2 regions of the Pseudomonas sp. CLCA07 genome follow, and region 1 is predicted to be linked to the other one. Evidence: predicted binding sites of a transcription regulator. Region 1 holds the regulator's gene; the other holds the start of a gene.
The links. The regulator sigma-54, encoded in region 1, starts transcription at its own class of promoters, with help from an activator protein. The targets are predictions, from matches to a motif close to ANTGGCATNNANNTTGCTNT.
Positions count from the first base shown of each region.

Region 1 (5,633 bases):
CCTGGCACCCACCTCCTCCACCACGGCTGCCTTGGTGATGGGCGATGCCCTGGCCGTCGCGCTGCTGGAAGCTCGTGGCTTTACCGCTGAAGACTTCGCCTTTTCCCACCCCGGTGGCGCGCTTGGCCGACGCCTGCTGTTGAAAGTGGAGAATGTCATGCACGCCGGTCAAGATTTGCCACAGGTTCAGCGCGGTACCCTGCTTAAAGACGCATTGATGGAAATGACCCGCAAGGGCTTGGGCATGACCGTCATTCTGGAAGCTGATGGCAAACTGGCCGGGATCTTCACCGACGGTGACTTGCGTCGCACACTGGATCGCAGCATCGACATCCACAGCGCCACCATCGAACAGGTCATGACCGCTCATGGCAAGACCGCCCGCGCCGAAATGCTCGCCGCCGAGGCCCTGAAAATCATGGAAGATCACAAAATCAACGCGCTGGTCGTGGTCGACAGCGAAGACCGTCCGGTCGGCGCCCTGAACATGCACGACTTGCTGCGTGCGGGAGTAATGTAATGAACACGGACCTGCTGCAACGCGGCCAACAGATCAAACTCGCGGTGTTCGACGTCGATGGCGTGCTGACCGACGGGCGCCTGTACTTTCTCGAAGATGGCAGTGAATTCAAGACGTTCAATACGCTCGACGGCCAAGGCATCAAGATGCTGATGGCAGCGGGCGTGCAGACCGCTATCATCAGCGGCCGCAAAACCCCGGTGGTCGAACGGCGAGCGAAAAACCTCGGCATCCCCCACCTTTATCAGGGGCGCGAAGACAAACTGGTGGTGCTGGACGAGCTTCTGGCTCAACTCAACCTAAGCTATGAACAAGTTGCCTATCTCGGTGACGACTTGCCGGACCTGCCGGTGATTCGCCGCGTCGGCCTGGGCATGGCGGTAGCCAACGCCGCCAGTTTCGTCCGTGAAAACGCCCATGGCATTACCGTTGCCCGGGGTGGCGAGGGTGCCGCTCGCGAATTCTGCGAATTGATCCTGCGCGCCCAGGGCCGCCTCGATGCGGCCAACGCTGCGTACCTGTGAGCCGACTATGCTGAGCAAAAAGTTTCGTAACATCCTGCTATTCAGCTGCATCGCCGCGCTGTTCGCTGCGGTCGGCTACTGGAACATCAGCCCGGAACGCTTCCTCGACAAACCTGTGGTCAAGGTCGATGAAAGCGCGATCGACTATTACGCGACCAACGCCCACAGCGTGCAGTTCCTGCCGGACGGCAAATTGCAGTACGAAATGACGTCCGACAAGGTCGAACACCTGAAAGCGTCCGAGGTCACACTGCTGACCAATCCGGACCTGAACATGTTTCGCGGCACCGAGTTCCCCTGGCACGTCCAGAGTGAACACGGGGAAGTCAACCCGGACGGCACCCAGGTCGAGCTGATCGATTCGGTACGCATCACCCGTTTCGACGAAAAAAACCGCAGGACCCTGATTACCACCACCCGTATGACTGTGTTCCCGCAGCAGCAATATGCGCAGACCGATCAACCCGTTAGTATCGACGGCGCTGGCGGTGTATCGACAGGCATCGGAATGAAAGCGTACTTGAAAGAAAGCAGGATACACCTGCTATCTAACGTAAGAGGACAGTATGAGGCTCGTTAAAACCCTCCCTATTTTGCTCAGTCTGGGCGCAGCACTGGGAAGCGTGAGCGCCTGGGCTCTGCCGAACGATCAAGCGCAGCCTATCCGCATACAAGCCGACGACGCCCAGCTGGACGACAAGAACGGCGTTGCTACTTATACGGGCGACGTGATCATCACCCAGGGCTCGATGAAGGTTACCGGCAATAAAGTGACCATGACCCGCACCCCGACTGGCGACATTGACGTGGTGACCTCGGTGGGCAATCTGGCCTACTTCGAGCAACTGCAAACTGAAGGCGACCCCAAGCCTGTCCAGGGCTGGGGTGTGACCATCCAGTACCACGCCACGCAAAATCGCGTAGTACTGATCGACAAGGCCAAGGTTATCGACAAGGACAACAACATCACCCAAGGCGAGAAAATCGTCTACGACACCGAGAAAAAGCTTGCCAGCGCCGGTCGCGCTACCGGCAGCAAGGTGACCGAGTCGCGTCCGCGTATCGACATGGTGATCCAGCCGAAGAAGAAAACCGACGAGCAAAAGGCCCCGTAATGGCAACTCTGAAAGCTCAGCATCTGGCCAAGAGCTACAAGAGCCGCCAGGTCGTGCGTGACGTCAGCCTGTCGATTGACAGCGGTCAAATCGTCGGCCTGCTGGGTCCCAACGGCGCCGGCAAGACCACCTGCTTCTACATGATTGTCGGCCTGGTGCAGGCCGATCAGGGCCGTGTGCTGATCGACGATCTGGACGTCAGCCACCAGCCAATGCACGGTCGTGCAAAGGCCGGTATCGGCTATCTGCCGCAAGAAGCGTCGATCTTCCGCAAACTCTCGGTCGCCGACAACATCATGGCGATCCTCGAGACGCGCAAGGAACTCGACAAGGCCGGACGTCGCAAAGAGCTGGAAAGCCTGCTGCAGGAATTCCACATCAGCCACATCCGCGACAACCTCGGCATGAGCCTGTCGGGCGGTGAACGCCGCCGCGTGGAAATCGCCCGAGCATTGGCTACCAACCCGAAATTCATCCTGCTCGACGAACCCTTCGCCGGCGTGGACCCGATTTCGGTCGGCGACATCAAACAGATCATCTACCATCTCAAGGCCAAGGGCATTGGCGTGCTGATCACTGACCACAACGTCCGTGAAACCCTGGATATCTGCGAAACCGCCTACATCGTCAACGATGGCCAGCTGATCGCCGAAGGCGATGCCGCCACTATCCTGGCCAACGACCTGGTTAAAGAAGTCTATCTGGGCCATGAGTTCCGCCTGTAAGCGTTGAGGTGTCTGGCTAGTCGACTGAGCGCTTATCACAGTAAAAATCAACAGGTTTTTATTGTTACAGCGCTCTAGGCAAACACTTCAGTTTCAGGCATATAATTTGCTTATGTTTGGCGCTCCGGCGCCCTGTAGTGGATGGCGCATGTGCGCCGGCGAAATAAGGTGTTAAGCCCCTGCCATGAAACCATCGCTAGTCTTGAGAATGGGCCAGCAGCTGACGATGACACCGCAGCTGCAACAGGCCATCCGCCTGCTCCAATTGTCGACCCTGGACCTGCAACAGGAAATCCAGGAGGCCCTGGAGTCCAATCCGATGCTCGAACGCCAGGAAGAGGGCGACGACTTCGACAACGTCGACCCCTTGGCCGACAAAGCCGAGCAGCAACCCAACGCCGACATTCAGGAACCCTCCTACCAGGAAACCGCCCCCACGGTGGACAACCTCGAGGAAGGCGACTGGAACGAGCGCATTCCCAATGAACTGCCGGTCGATACCGCATGGGAAGACGTTTACCAGACCAGCGCCAGCAGCCTGCCGAGCAACGATGACGACGAATGGGATTTCACTACTCGCACATCGGCCGGCGAGAGCCTGCAAAGCCACCTGTTGTGGCAACTGAACCTGGCACCGATGTCCGACACCGATCGCCTGATCGCCGTGACTCTGATCGACTGCATCAACAATCAGGGCTATCTGGATGAAACTCTCGAGGAAATCCTCGAAGCCTTCGATCCGGAACTGGACATCGAACTGGACGAAATCGAAGCCGTCCTGCACCGCATCCAGCAATTCGAGCCGGCCGGTATCGGCGCTCGTAACCTGGGCGAATGCCTGCTGCTGCAATTGCGCCAATTGCCAGCCAATACGCCTTGGCTCGCCGAAGCCAAGCGCCTGGTCAGCGACTACATCGATCTGCTCGGCAGCCGCGACTACTCCCAGCTGATGCGCCGGATGAAGCTCAAGGAAGACGAACTGCGCCAGGTCATCGAACTGGTCCAGAGCCTCAACCCGCGCCCCGGCTCGCAGATCGAATCCAGCGAAGCCGAATACGTCGTTCCCGACGTTATCGTGCGCAAGGACAACGAACGCTGGCTGGTGGAACTGAATCAGGAATCAGTGCCACGACTGCGGGTCAACGCCCAATACGCCGGATTTGTCCGTCGCGCCGACACCAGCGCCGACAACACCTTCATGCGCAATCAGTTGCAAGAGGCCCGCTGGTTCATCAAGAGCCTGCAAAGCCGTAACGAAACACTGATGAAAGTCGCCACCCAGATCGTCGAGCATCAGCGCGGCTTCCTGGAATACGGCGACGAAGCCATGAAACCACTGGTCCTGCATGACATTGCCGAAGCCGTGGGCATGCACGAGTCGACGATTTCACGGGTGACCACGCAAAAATTCATGCATACCCCACGGGGTATTTATGAGCTGAAATACTTTTTCTCCAGCCACGTCAGCACCTCCGAAGGCGGTGAATGCTCGTCCACAGCGATCCGCGCGATCATCAAAAAGCTGGTTGCCGCGGAAAATCAGAAAAAGCCGTTGAGTGACAGCAAGATCGCTGGTTTACTGGAGGCACAAGGCATTCAGGTGGCTCGCCGCACCGTCGCCAAGTACCGCGAGTCCCTCGGGATCGCGCCTTCGAGCGAACGCAAGCGGTTGATGTAGAGCCACGCCACAGCGTTCCAGTGGTAGATCATTTGATCTACCGCTTTATGCACTGGCAACGAAGGAGAAGCTGTATGCAAGTCAACATCAGTGGACACCAACTGGAAGTGACCGAACCTCTTCGCACCTACATCGGCGAAAAACTCGAACGATTAGAGCGGCATTTCGACAAGATCACCAACGTGCAGGTCACGATGACGGTCGAGAAGCTGAAGCAGAAAATCGAAGCCACCCTGCATATTCCCGGCAATGAAGTGGTCGCAAACGCGGAACATACCGATATGTACGCGGCGATCGACGCACTGACCGACAAGCTGGATAAACAACTCAAAAAGCATAAGGAAAAGACCCAGAGCCTCCTCCAGGGTGCGACCGGTCGTTAACACTCCCAACCCATGATCCGACTTGAAAACATCCTGACCCCCGGCCGTTCCCTCGTGAACGTGCCGGGCGGCAGTAAAAAGAAAGCCCTCGAGCAAATTGCCAACCTGATCGCCCGGGAAGTGCCGGATCTGGAGATGCAAGATGTCTTCGAGGCATTGATTGCCCGTGAAAAACTCGGCTCGACCGGTTTTGGCAACGGCATCGCCATCCCCCACTGTCGCCTGAAGGGCTGCGAGTCACCCATCAGCGCCTTGATGCACCTTGACGCTCCCATTGATTTCGACGCCATCGACGGCGCCCCGGTTGACCTGCTGTTTGTACTGCTGGTCCCGCAAGCGGCTACCGATGCGCACCTGGAACTGCTCCGCCAGATCGCCAGCATGCTCGATCGCAAGGAAGTCCGTGATCGTCTTCGCAGCGCCCCGAGCAACGAAGCCTTGTATCAGGTTGTCCTGGACGAGCAAAACGGTCAGTAATCATGCGCTTGATCATCGTCAGCGGCCGCTCCGGCTCAGGTAAAAGCACCGTCCTCGATGTTCTCGAGGACAATGGCTACTACTGCATCGACAACCTGCCCGCCGGCCTGCTGCCGGAGTTGGCGGAACGCGCACTGATTCATACCGAACTGGCACAACCGCTGGTCGCCGTGTCCATTGATGCGCGTAACTTGCCGAGCCACCTTTCGCG
Region 1 is NZ_CM132131.1:4,103,384-4,109,016, reverse strand. It holds gene ACWGZX_RS18810 (KpsF/GutQ family sugar-phosphate isomerase) at 1-520, shown strand, start outside; gene ACWGZX_RS18805 (KdsC family phosphatase) at 520-1,044, shown strand; gene lptC (LPS export ABC transporter periplasmic protein LptC) at 1,052-1,624, shown strand; gene lptA (lipopolysaccharide transport periplasmic protein LptA) at 1,611-2,159, shown strand; gene lptB (LPS export ABC transporter ATP-binding protein) at 2,159-2,884, shown strand; gene ACWGZX_RS18785 (RNA polymerase factor sigma-54) at 3,069-4,562, shown strand; gene hpf (ribosome hibernation-promoting factor, HPF/YfiA family) at 4,637-4,945, shown strand; gene ptsN (PTS IIA-like nitrogen regulatory protein PtsN) at 4,958-5,422, shown strand; gene rapZ (RNase adapter RapZ) at 5,425-5,633, shown strand, end outside.

Region 2 (5,633 bases), 3.1 Mb from region 1:
TGCCACTCGATGTCCAGTACGCCGTGGTACAGGTCTTCGGCATCCTTCATCGGGAAACGCTTGAGCACCAGCAACACCCGGTTCGCCAGACGCGACCACAGGCACAGGCGATAAGCGGTTTCCATGGTCGCCATGCCGCGCACGGCAGAGGTGTGCTCACGCGCTTCTTCAAGGCCAAGCCCGACGGCTTCCTCGATCAGCAGGCCTTCAAGGCCTTTGGGGCAAGTGAGGAAGATTTCGAATTGATCGGACATTGGATTTTCAAAGCCTTTAGCTAAGTGAACCGGCAACGCATTGCCGGCCCGGATTTCAATCAGGCGCTTTTCTAAAAGAGCGCCCGCGTGGCACGAAGGTGTGCCGTCCCACCAGTGCTGCTCAGGTTAGAAGAGCTTAGATGCACAGGCAGATAAAAAAGTTGATGCAACAAAATGTCACAAGTCGACCCTTCGTCGAATAATGCTCCCACGCAACAGAAGTCATTCTCACTAAGGATTAACCCCATCATCCTGCGGGGGGCCGATCATACAGGGCTTTACCAACAAACACGGGGCAAACATCGTGTTACTTATCGCCATAGCATCTTTATCGTTACGTCCTTATGACAAAACGATCATTCCCTCGATGTGACGCATTGGTTAGAACTCAATACAGGTTGACGCCGCAACGACGTCAACACCTTGGCTCGCGACGCCGGCAGCGGGCCCCAACGGCAGAGTTTTTTTCTGCCAGACCTCGATTGAGGTCTACGCGATGAATACAGTCAACAAGTGAGGGCAACACCCTATGAGAAGACTTAAGCGTGATCCGTTGGAAAGAGCATTTTTGCGCGGATATCAATATGGCGTTGGTGGCAAATCCCGTGAGCTTTGCCCATTTACTCTACCGTCAGTACGCCAAGCCTGGATTAACGGCTGGCGCGAGGGACGCGGCGACAACTGGGACGGTATGACCGGCACTGCGGGAATCCACAGACTCAACGAACTTCACGCCGTCGGCAATTAATTACAGGGCCTAACACTCCGACACGAAAATCTGATGACTGACTGAATTAACCACGCACGTCCCATCCGGACGGCGGGCTTCGGCCCAGGGGCTCCTTCGAGGAGCCCTTTTTTATGCCTGCTCTCTGGCTAAACACAATCCTTTGTTGGAGCCCGGCTTGCCGGCGACAGCGATCTCAAGGACGCCATCGCCGGCAAGCCGGGCTCCTACAGGGGTTTAGCGCAGTGCTGCGATGGCGTCTACCGACTCACGAATCAACGCCGGGCCTTTGTAGATAAAGCCGGAGTAGATCTGCACCAGGCTCGCACCCGCCGCGATTTTCTCGGCCGCGTGTTTGCCTTCGGTGATGCCGCCCACGGCGATGATCGGCAAGCGACCCGCCAGTTCCGCCGCCAGCACTCTTACGGTGTTAGTGCTCTTGTCGCGAACCGGTGCGCCGGACAGGCCACCCGCCTCGTCACCGTATTCCATGCCTTCGACGCCAACGCGGCTCAGGGTGGTGTTGGTGGCGATCACCGCGTCCATCCCGGTTTCAATCAGCGCTTGTGCGACTTGTGCGGTTTCTTCGTCGGTCATGTCCGGCGCGATCTTGATCGCCAGCGGGACATGTTTGCCGTGGCGCAACGCCAGTTCTGCGCGGCGCGTGGCCAGGTCAGCGAGCAACTGCTTGAGCGAATCACCGAATTGCAGGCTGCGCAGGCCCGGGGTGTTGGGCGAACTGACGTTGACCGTCACGTAGCTGGCGTGGGCATAAACCTTGTCCAGGCAGATCAGGTAATCGTCGACCGCGCGCTCAACCGGAGTGTCGAAGTTCTTGCCGATGTTGATGCCCAGCACGCCTTTGTACTTGGCCGCCGCCACGCGGGCCAACAGGTGATCGACGCCAAGGTTATTGAACCCCATGCGGTTGATGATCGCCTCGGCTTCCGGCAGACGGAAAATCCGTGGTTTCGGGTTGCCCGGCTGCGGGCGCGGGGTGATGGTGCCGATTTCGACAAAACCAAAACCCAATTGAGCGAATCCGTCGATGGCCGCGCCGTTCTTGTCCAGACCGGCCGCCAAACCCACCGGGTTCGGGAAATCCAGGCCCATGACCGACACCGGCATTTTCGCCGGGGCCTTGCACAACAAGCCGTTGAGGCCCAAACGCCCGCCCGCGCCGATCAGGTCCAGGGACAGATCGTGGGAGGTTTCCGGGGAAAGTTTGAACAACATCTGACGGGCCAGGGTGTACATGGGCGGGTTTGACTCTGGGCTGAAAAGTGGCGGCAATTATAGCCGGGCATCGGGTTGCAGGCGAGGCGCGCGATGAAATCAGCTTGCGATGGCATATGCCTTGCACCGTCACCGGTATCAGCACTCATGCCAACGGCGCAATGGGTCGCAAGACAAAGGCGTCGTCACTGGGCCTTGCTCTGGCAAGCAGCCCGTGGCGGCGTTTTTTTTAAAAAGGTGCTTATTGATGATTGAAGTTCCAGCCAACCCTCTGGCCTGGGTCAATGGCAGCGATGCCCCGGAAAAGACCGATATCAATCTCGGTTTCATGGCCTTGAGCGACTGCGCCTCGGTCGTAGTCGCCGCGACTCAGGGGTTTGCCCAGCCCTACGGCCTGACCCTGAACCTCAAGCGCCAGTCGTCCTGGGCCAACCTGCGGGACAAACTGGTCAGCGGCGAACTTGACGCCGCCCACAGCCTGTACGGCCTGATTTATGCGGTTCACCTGGGCATCGGCGGCGTGGTCTCGACCGACATGGCCGTGCTGATGGGCCTGAACCAGAACGGCCAGAGCATCAATCTCTCCCACGGTTTGCAGGCCTTGGGCGTGACCAGTCCTGAAGCACTCGGCCGCCACGTGCACCAAACTCGCTCAAAACTCACCTTCGCCCAGACATTTCCCACCGGCACCCACGCCATGTGGCTGTATTACTGGCTGGCGAGTCAGGGCATCCACCCGTTGCAGGATGTCGACAGCGTGGTGGTGCCGCCGCCGCAAATGGTCGCGCACCTGCAAGCCGGACGTATCGATGGTTTTTGCGTGGGTGAGCCGTGGTCCGCCAGCGCGGTGCAGCAGAATCTCGGCTTTACCCTGGCGACGTCTCAGACCATTTGGCCCGATCACCCGGAAAAAGTCCTCGGCTGCACTCGTGCGTTTGTCGAGCAATACCCCAACACCGCGCGAGCCTTGGTGATGGCGATTCTGGAAGCCAGCCGGTTCATCGAGCAAAACCCTGAAAACCGCCGCAGCACCGCACAACTATTGAGCGCGCCCGACTACCTCGACGCGCCCCTCGACTGCATCGAGCCGCGCCTGCTGGGCGATTACGCTGACGGGCTGGGCAATCGCTGGCAGGACCCGCACGCGCTGCGTTTCCATGCCGGCGGCGAGGTCAATGTGCCGTACCTGTCCGACGGTATGTGGTTCATGACTCAGTTCCGGCGCTGGGGATTGTTGCGTGACGATCCGGATTACCTCGACGTGGCCCGTCAGGTTCAGCAACTGGATCTGTACCGTGAGGCCGCCACCGCCGTCGGTGTCGCAGCCAGTGGGCAGCAAATGCGCAGCAGCCAGTTGATCGACGGCAAAGTCTGGGACGGCTCCGATCCGTCCGGCTATGCCCGCAGCTTCAAGTTGCACGCCCTGAGCGACAGCTCGCAACGATTCGCTCACCGCTGACAGGAGACTGCAAACATGCTGCGTATCCTGCTGATCAACGATACCGCGAAGAAAGTCGGCCGCCTCAAAGCCGCCCTGACCGAAGCCGGGTTTGAGGTGATCGATGAGTCGGGTCTGACCATCGACCTGCCCGAACGCGTCGAAATGGTGCGTCCGGACGTGATTCTGATCGATACCGAGTCACCGAGCCGCGATGTGATGGAGCAAGTAGTGCTGGTGACCCGCGACCAACCACGGCCGATCGTCATGTTTACCGATGAACATGACCCCGGCGTGATGCGTCAGGCGATCCAGTCCGGGGTCAGTGCCTACATCGTCGAAGGTATTCACGCACAACGCTTGCAGCCGATTCTCGACGTGGCCATGGCACGGTTTGAAAGTGACCAGGCGTTACGCGCTCAGCTTCATGCCCGCGACCAACAACTGGCCGAACGCAAGCGCATCGAGCTGGCCAAGGGGTTGCTGATGAAGATGAAAAACTGCAATGAGGAAGAGGCCTACACCCTGATGCGCCGCCAGGCCATGAGCCGGCAGCAGAAGCTGATCCAGGTTGCAGAGCAGATCATAGCCATGAGTGAGTTGCTTGGATAACTCGATCATTGTGGCGAGGGGGCTTGCCCCCGTTGGGTGGCGAAGCCGCCCCATGCATTCCCTCAGGCATACCCTGCACACAGGTCTTGCGACGGCTTCGCCGCCGGACGGGGCGATGCGGCGTTCCGACAAGCCCCCTCGCCACAAAAGCAGATTGTTGGCACAGATCTGGCTAAGTAATCACCACAGGTAACCAACGGCGGTTGCCCCACCTACGACAAAGACGTCGCTCACCCCATTTGCCTCTGGCGAATCGGGTGGCGGCGTTTTTTCGTTTTGGCCCCACAGCCCGGGGCCGGTGGTGCGGCCCCTAGGCGCCCCACCTGTTAGCTCATGACTCCTTCTCGAGACTCTTCACAGCTGAGGTGCGCGATGAATTCAAGCTTCTGGAAATCTGGCCATACGCCGACACTGTTTGCGGCCTTCCTCTACTTCGACCTGAGTTTCATGGTCTGGTACCTGCTCGGCCCGTTGGCCGTACAGATCGCCGCCGACCTGCACCTGACCACCCAACAGCGCGGGCTGGTAGTGGCGACGCCAATTCTGGCCGGTGCCGTACTGCGCTTTATCATGGGCATGCTGGCGGATCGTCTGTCGCCAAAAACTGCTGGGCTGATTGGCCAGGTAATCGTTATCTGCGCGCTGTTCGGCGCCTGGAAACTCGGGATTCACAGTTACGAACAAGCGCTGGTCCTTGGCTTGTTCCTTGGCATGGCCGGTGCGTCCTTCGCCGTCGCCCTGCCGCTGGCCTCGCAATGGTATCCGCCGCAACATCAGGGCAAAGCCATGGGCATTGCCGGCGCTGGCAACTCGGGCACGGTGCTCGCCGCGCTGATCGCCCCGGTATTGGCGGCCGCTTTCGGCTGGAGCAACGTGTTCGGCTTCGCCCTGATCCCGCTGATCCTGACCCTGATCGTCTTCGCCTGGCTGGCGAAAAACGCACCTGAGCGACCGAAAGCCAAGTCCATGGCCGACTACTTCAAAGCCCTGGGCGACCGCGACAGCTGGTGGTTCATGTTTTTCTACAGCGTGACCTTCGGCGGCTTCATCGGCCTGGCCAGCGCCCTGCCCGGCTACTTCAACGACCAATACGGCCTGAGCCCGGTCACGGCCGGTTACTACACGGCGGCCTGCGTATTTGGCGGCAGCCTGATGCGTCCATTGGGCGGTGCACTGGCGGACCGTTTCGGCGGTATTCGCACGTTGCTGGCGATGTACACGGTGGCGGCAATCTGTATCTCGGTGGTGGGTTTCAATCTGCCGAGTTCCTACGCGGCACTGGCGCTTTTCGTCTGCACCATGCTCGGGTTGGGCGCAGGTAACGGCGCGGTTTTCCAATTAGTGCCGCAGCGCTTTCGTCGGGAGA
Region 2 is NZ_CM132131.1:1,038,967-1,044,599, forward strand. It holds gene rlmKL (bifunctional 23S rRNA (guanine(2069)-N(7))-methyltransferase RlmK/23S rRNA (guanine(2445)-N(2))-methyltransferase RlmL) at 1-254, opposite strand, end outside; gene rmf (ribosome modulation factor) at 784-1,002, shown strand; gene ACWGZX_RS04740 (quinone-dependent dihydroorotate dehydrogenase) at 1,219-2,238, opposite strand; gene ACWGZX_RS04745 (CmpA/NrtA family ABC transporter substrate-binding protein) at 2,465-3,676, shown strand; gene ACWGZX_RS04750 (ANTAR domain-containing response regulator) at 3,692-4,267, shown strand; gene ACWGZX_RS04755 (nitrate/nitrite transporter) at 4,640-5,633, shown strand, end outside.
Region 2: the regulator sigma-54 is predicted to act here: its motif matches at 2,326-2,345, upstream of ACWGZX_RS04745 (CmpA/NrtA family ABC transporter substrate-binding protein).